One region of the Methylobacterium sp. 1030 genome, then DNA from elsewhere that is predicted to be linked to it. Evidence: predicted binding sites of a transcription regulator. Region 1 holds the regulator's gene; the other holds the start of a gene.

The links. The regulator PhoB, encoded in region 1, activates phosphate uptake and scavenging genes when phosphate is short. The targets are predictions, from matches to a motif close to TGTCATNNANCTGTCAT.
Region 2: the regulator PhoB is predicted to act here: its motif matches at 2,192-2,208, upstream of ABIC30_RS05240 (CorA family divalent cation transporter).

Annotation. Positions count from the first base shown of each region.
Region 1 is NZ_JBEPKM010000016.1:60,944-64,505, forward strand. It holds gene pstB (phosphate ABC transporter ATP-binding protein PstB) at 1-542, shown strand, start outside; gene phoU (phosphate signaling complex protein PhoU) at 652-1,371, shown strand; gene phoB (phosphate regulon transcriptional regulator PhoB) at 1,494-2,189, shown strand; gene ABIC30_RS22450 (protein-disulfide reductase DsbD family protein) at 2,369-3,562, opposite strand, start outside.
Region 2 is NZ_JBEPKM010000003.1:151,994-155,555, reverse strand. It holds gene groL (chaperonin GroEL) at 35-1,675, opposite strand; gene groES (co-chaperone GroES) at 1,747-2,037, opposite strand; gene ABIC30_RS05240 (CorA family divalent cation transporter) at 2,249-3,235, shown strand; gene ABIC30_RS05235 (methyl-accepting chemotaxis protein) at 3,444-3,562, shown strand, end outside.

The sequences.
Region 1 (3,562 bases):
ACATCCTCAGCCCCTCCGTCGACCTGAACGAGCTGCGCTCGCGCATCGGCATGGTGTTCCAGAAGCCGACGCCGTTCCCGATGTCGATCTACGACAACGTGGCCTTCGGCCTGCGCCTCTACGAGAAGCTGCCGAAATCCGAGCTCGACGGCCGGATCGAGGAATCCCTGCGCAAGGCCGCCCTCTGGGACGAGGTGAAGGACAAGCTCCGGCAGCCCGGGACCGGCCTGTCGGGCGGCCAGCAGCAGCGCCTGTGCATCGCCCGGACGGTGGCGCAGAAGCCGGAGGTGATCCTGTTCGACGAGCCGACCTCGGCCCTCGACCCGATCTCGACCGGCCGCATCGAGGAGCTGATCGAGCAGCTGCGCGACGAGTTCACCATCGTGATCGTCACGCACAACATGCAGCAGGCGGCGCGCATCTCGCAGTTCACCGCCTTCATGTATCTGGGGCAGCTCGTCGAGTTCGGTCCGACCAACCGGATGTTCATGAACCCGACGGAACGCCGCACGCAGGACTACATCACCGGCCGCTTCGGCTAGTCTGCCGGGCCGCTCCGGTCCCGGGACCGCCGCTCGCGTCTCCGGCGCGCCGGCGGGTCCCGCAAGCCTCCCGGAGGGCCGTCCCCGGGACCCCATCGAAGGATCCGCCATGCCCGGCCATATCGTCACCTCCTACGACACCGACCTGGAGAACCTGCGTCGCTCGATCTCGGAGATGGGCGGCGTCGCCGAGAAGATGACCGCGGAGGCGACCGACGCCCTCGTGCGCCGGGACGACACGCTCGCCCAGGCGGTGATCCTCGCCGACAAGCGCCTCGACGCGCTGCAGCGGGACATCGAGGAGCGCGCCGTGCTGCTGATCGCCCGGCGCCAGCCCCTGGCGATCGACCTGCGCGAGACCATCTCGGCGATCCGCGTCTCCGGCGATCTGGAGCGGATCGGCGACCTCGCCAAGAACGTCGCCAAGCGCGTGGTGGCGATCTCCGACCAGGCGCCGGCCCAGAAGATCGTGCTCGGCGTGCGCCACATGAGCGACCTCGCCGAGGGTCAGCTCAAGGACGTGCTCGACGCCTACGGGAGCCGCGACGTCCAGGCGGCCCACGACGTCTGGGAGCGCGACGGCGAGATCGACGCCCTGTACAATTCCCTGTTCCGCGAGCTCCTGACCTACATGATGGAGGATCCGCGCAACATCTCGTTCTGCACGCATCTCCTGTTCTGCGCGAAGAACGTCGAGCGCATCGGCGACCACACCACCAACATCGCCGAGACGATCCACTACCTCGCCACGGGCGAGACGCTGGCGGGTGACCGGCCGAAGAACGACGCGTCGAACTACGCGACCGTGGACGGCGTGCAGGCGCCGTGAGGCGCCGACCCCGGCGCCTTCCTGTGGGCGCGGCCGGGGTCACTCTCCGTGCGGGTTGAGGCGGGGCGGCGCCTCCTGCACCATCCGGGGACCGCCCGCAGAACGAGTCTTCGAACGTGAGCATGCAAGTCCTGATCGTCGAGGACGAGGAGGCCCTGAGCACGCTGCTCCGCTACAACCTGGAGGCCGAGGGCTTCCTGGTGGATTCGGCGGCGCGCGGCGACGACGCCGAGCTGCTCCTGGCGGAGCGGATCCCGGACCTCGTCCTGCTCGACTGGATGCTGCCCGGCCTCTCGGGGATCGAGCTGTGCCGCCGGATCCGGGCGCGCCGGGAGACCGAGCGCCTGCCGGTGATTATGCTCACCGCCCGGGGCGAGGAGGGCGACCGCGTCCGCGGTCTCGGCACGGGCGCCGACGACTACATCGTCAAGCCGTTCTCGGTCCCGGAGCTGCTCGCCCGGATCCGCGCGCTCCTGCGCCGGGCCAAGCCCGCCCACGTCTCGGACCGGCTAGCGGCCGGCGACCTGGAACTCGACCGCACCGGCCACCGCGTCCGCCGCGGCGGCGAGGAGCTGCATCTGGGCCCCACGGAGTTCCGGCTCCTGGAATTCCTGATGCTGGCGCCGGGCCGGGTCTTCTCCCGCGAGCAGCTCCTCGACGGGGTGTGGGGCCACGACGTCTACATCGACGAGCGTACCGTCGACGTCCATGTCGGGCGGCTGCGCAAGGCGCTGAACGGCCCGCGCCAGACCGACCCGATCCGTACGGTCCGGGGCTCGGGCTACGCCTTCGACGAGACCTTCTCGCTGGAGGCCTGAGGCGGCCTCACTGGCCGTCCGGATAGGACTTCGCTCCGGCGCACCGTCATCGCGAGCGCAGCGAAGCGACCCAGGGCGGCGGGACGCCGATGCGCGCGGCGCTGCTGGGTTGCTTCGCTCCGCTCGCAAAGACGGTGGGACGGGCCCGCGAAGATCCGCGCGTCCCGGTCTCCAGGGATTCAGCGCGCCAGCGCCGCGCTCCGGCCCGAGGCGGCCGGCACCGCCTCCAGCGCCGCCAGGACCGTCCCCTCGGTGAGGATCTGCGGCAGCACCTGGGGCTCTCCCGTCCCGGTATAGAGCAGGTAGAGCGGGACGCCGCTGCGCCCGTGCTTCTCCAGGAGGCGGGTAATCTCGGGGTTCTGGTTGGTCCAGTCGCCCTTCATGTAGGTCACGCCGCGCTCGGCCATCGCGGCCCGCACGGCCTTGGTGTTGAGCGAGGTCGCCTCGTTGACCGCGCAGGTGATGCACCACGCGGCGGTCATGTCCACGAAGACGGGGCGGTGCGCGTCGACCAGGGCGTCGAGGCGCGCCTGCGTGAACGGCTCGATCCCGTCGGCGGCGGCCTGCGCGGCCGGCGCGGCGCGGTCCCGGGGCAGGGTGACGGCGAGGGCCCCGACGGCGATCAGCGCCAGCGCGGCGGCGGCCTGCGCGACCCGGCCGGCCCGCGGCGGGGCGGCGCGGCCGTGCTCCCAGGCCCAGGCGGCGAAGCCCACGAGGACGAGGCCGATCAGCGCCGCCAGCAGCCCGCGCGGGTCGACCTGCTGCGCCAGCACCCAGATCAGCCACGCCACGGTGGCGTAGACCGGGAAGGCCAGCACCTGCTTGAGGGTCTCCATCCAGGCGCCCGGCCGCGGCAGCGCCCGCAGGGCCGGCGGCCAGAGGGTCAGGAGCAGGAAGGGCAGGGCGAGGCCGAGGCCGAGGCTCGCGAAGACGGCGAGCGCCACGCCGGCGCTCTGGGTCAGCGCGAAGCCCACCGCCGAGCCCATGAACGGCGCCGTGCAGGGCGTCGCCACCAGGGTCGCGAGCACGCCGGTGAAGAACGAGCCGCTCAGGCCGCCGCGCCGGGTGAGGCCGTCGCCGAGGCCGGCGAGCCGGCCTCCGACATGGACCGCGCCCGAGAGGCTCAGGCCCATCGCGAACAGCAGGTAGGCGAGCCCCGCCACGATGGCGGGCGACTGGAGCTGGAACCCCCAGCCGATCGCGGCCCCGCCGCTCTTCAGGCCGATCAGCGCGGCGGCGAGCGCCAGGAAGCTCGCCAGGACGCCGGCCGTGTAGGCGAGGCCGTGGAGCCGCAGCCGAGCCGGCCCCTCGCCCGCGTGCCGCACGAGGCCGAGCACCTTGATCGACAGGACCGGGAAGACGCAGGGCATCAG
Region 2 (3,562 bases), on a different contig from region 1:
ACCCCCTTCCTTCGTCTCAGCGGATGGCTCGGACTTAGAAGTCCATGCCGCCCATGCCGCCGCCCGGCATGGCCGGAGCGGGGCTGTCCTTCTTCGGCGCGTCGGCGACCATCGCCTCGGTGGTCACCAGCAGACCGGCGACCGAGGCCGCGTCCTGCAGGGCGGTGCGCACCACCTTGGCCGGGTCGACGATGCCGGCCTGGATCATGTCGACGTACTCTTCGGTCTGGGCGTTGAAGCCGAAGGTCTCCGAGGAGGTGTTGTCGGTGATCTTGCCGACCACGATCGAGCCTTCCACGCCCGCGTTCTGGGCGATCTGGCGGAGCGGGGCCTCGAGCGCCTTCAGGACGATCTTGATGCCGGCCTGCACGTCCGGGATCTCGGACTTCAGCTCGGCGACCGCCTTCTTGGCGCGCAGCAGCGCGGTGCCGCCGCCCGGGACGATGCCTTCCTCGACCGCCGCGCGGGTGGCGTTGAGGGCGTCGTCGACGCGGTCCTTCTTCTCCTTCACCTCGACCTCGGTCGCGCCGCCGACGCGGATCACCGCGACGCCGCCCGCGAGCTTGGCCAGGCGCTCCTGGAGCTTCTCGCGGTCGTAGTCCGAGGTGGTCTCCTCGATCTGCGCCTTGATCTGCGAGATGCGGCCCTCGATGTCGGACTTCTCGCCGACGCCGTCGATGATCGTGGTGTTCTCCTTCTCGATGCGCACGCGCTTGGCGCGGCCGAGCATGGGGAGCGTCACGTTCTCGAGCTTGATGCCGAGGTCCTCGGCGATCATCTGGCCCTTGGTCAGGATCGCGATGTCCTCGAGCATCGCCTTCCGGCGGTCACCGAAGCCCGGCGCCTTGACGGCCGCGACCTTGAGGCCGCCGCGGAGCTTGTTGACGACGAGGGTGGCCAGAGCCTCGCCCTCGATGTCCTCGGCGATGATCAGGAGCGGCTTGCCGGTCTGAACAACCGCCTCGAGCACCGGCAGCATGGCCTGGAGCGACGAGAGCTTCTTCTCGTGGATGAGGATGTAGGGGTCCTCGAGCTCGGCGACCATCTTCTCCGCGTTCGTGATGAAGTACGGGGAGAGGTAGCCGCGGTCGAACTGCATGCCCTCGACGACGTCGAGCTCGGTCTCGGCCGTCTTGGCCTCCTCGACCGTGATCACGCCCTCGTTGCCCACCTTCTGCATGGCGTGGGCGATCATCTCGCCGATCTCTTTGTCGCCGTTGGCGGAGATCGTGCCGACCTGGGCGACCTCGTCGGAGGTCGAGACCTTCTTGGCGCGCGCGATGATGTCCTTCACGGCGGCCTGGGTGGCGAGGTCGATGCCGCGCTTCAGGTCCATCGGGTTGATGCCGGCGGCGACGTACTTGGCGCCCTCGCGGACGATGGCCTGGGCCAGCACGGTCGCGGTGGTGGTGCCGTCACCCGCGATGTCGTTGGTCTTCGAGGCCACTTCGCGCACCATCTGGGCGCCCATGTTCTCGAACTTGTCGGCGAGCTCGATCTCCTTGGCGACCGTCACACCGTCCTTGGTGATGCGCGGGGCGCCGAAGCTCTTCTCGATCACGACGTTGCGGCCCTTCGGGCCGAGCGTCACCTTCACCGCGTCGGCGAGGATGTCGACGCCGCGCAGCATCTTATCGCGGGCGTCGGCGGAGAAACGAACGTCTTTCGCTGCCATTGTGTGCCTCTTAGCTGGTTGTTGAACCCCGAGTCCGGGACGGCCTCAAAGGGCGATGGCGGGTGACCCGATCAGGCGGCGACGACGCCCATGATGTCGGATTCCTTCATGATCAGGAGGTCCTGACCGTCGATCTTGACCTCGGTGCCGGACCACTTGCCGAACAGGACGCGGTCGCCAGCCTTCACGTCGAGCGCGTTGACGCGGCCGGCCTCGTCGCGGGCGCCGGGACCGACGGCGACGACCTCGCCCTCCTGCGGCTTCTCCTTGGCGGTGTCCGGGATGATGATGCCGCCCTTGGTCTTCTCTTCGCCTTCGATGCGACGGACGACCACGCGGTCGTGCAGCGGACGGAACTTCATGAGCTGCCCTCTTGCTTCAGGTCTTGAGTTGGCGTTGATGCGGCCGGCGGGACCGCTCGCAAACTCGACTGTTAGCACTCTGTCTCGGCGAGTGCCAAAGACGGCCGCGAGATAGGCGCGGGCGGGTTCCGAGTCAAGGCTGTCGCACCCCCGCGCGACGGTGCGATGACGCGCTGGCGGCCCCGTTCCCCCTCATGGATAACGCGCTCTCATGCTGAGCCTGCACGGACCCGAAGGCCCGGTGGCGCTGCGACCCGGCGGCCCGATCGCGCGCGACACCGTGTGGCTCGACCTGAACGACCCCACGCCGGAAGAGGCTGCGGCGGTCGAGGCCGCGACCGGCCTGCGGGTGCCGTCGCGGGCGGCGCTCTCGGAGGTCGAGACGTCGAGCCGCCTGCGCCGCGTGAAGGGCGGCCTCTCACTCTCGACCCCGATGATCACGTTCGAGCAGAGCGCGTCGCAGCTAAAGCCGCTGGGCTTCCTGCTGACCAAGGATCACCTCGTCACGATCCGCTTCCACGACCTGCGCGCCATCGAGGCGTCCGCGAAGCGCATCGCCGACGGCGACGGCAGCACGACGCCGAGCGAGATCTTCCTCGTCGTGCTGGAGGAACTGGTCGACAGCCTCGCCGACGCCCTCGAGGATATGGGCTCCGAGCTCGACACGCTCTCGACCCGCATCTTCGACTTCGACGTCCGCGGCGCCGAGCGGCGGCGCCTGGAGAGGCCGCCGCCCCGGCGCCGCGACCTCGCCCTGCGGCGGATCCTGCGCGGCATCAGCAACCGCGGGAAGGTTCTGGGCAAGATCCGGTCGAGCCTGCTCGGGCTCGAACGGATCATCCCGTTCGTCGCCGCGGCCTGCGACAGCCTCGGCCTGCCGGAGGATGCGCGCTTCGAGACGATCAAGCGGGACATCGAATCCCTCGACGAGTTCGAGACCCGGCTCGCCGAGAACGTGCAGTTCCTGCTCGACGCCGCGCTCGGCCTGATCACGATCGAGCAGAACAACGTCTTCCGGGTCCTCACCGTCGTCTCGGTGGTCGGCGTCCCGCCGACGCTGATCGCGTCGATCTACGGCATGAATTTCAAGCACATGCCCGAGCTGGATTGGGCGCTCGGATATCCCTACGCGCTCGGCCTGATCCTCATCAGCGCGGTCGCACCGATCGTATACTTTCGCATGCGCGGCTGGTTCTAATATTTACAAGCATGCTTCGGATCTGACGGCATTTATACTTGAATACAATCTCGCCGACGGCGTCGATCCGGACCCGGGCGCGCAGAGCGCGCGGCGCTTCAAGCATTCGCTCTCTGCCAGACAACCCTTAATCTGGACGAATGCCGAAATAAGGATTTCATTAACGCTGCGACGCTATACCCGACACCGGGGGAACGCGAGCAGCACCATGTTCAATCGCACTGTTTTCAATGAAGCCCAGGCCAAGATCGACGCGCTCGACCGCTCGCTGGCGATCATCGAGTTCTCGATGGACGGAACGGTCCTTCACGCGAACGAGAACTTTCT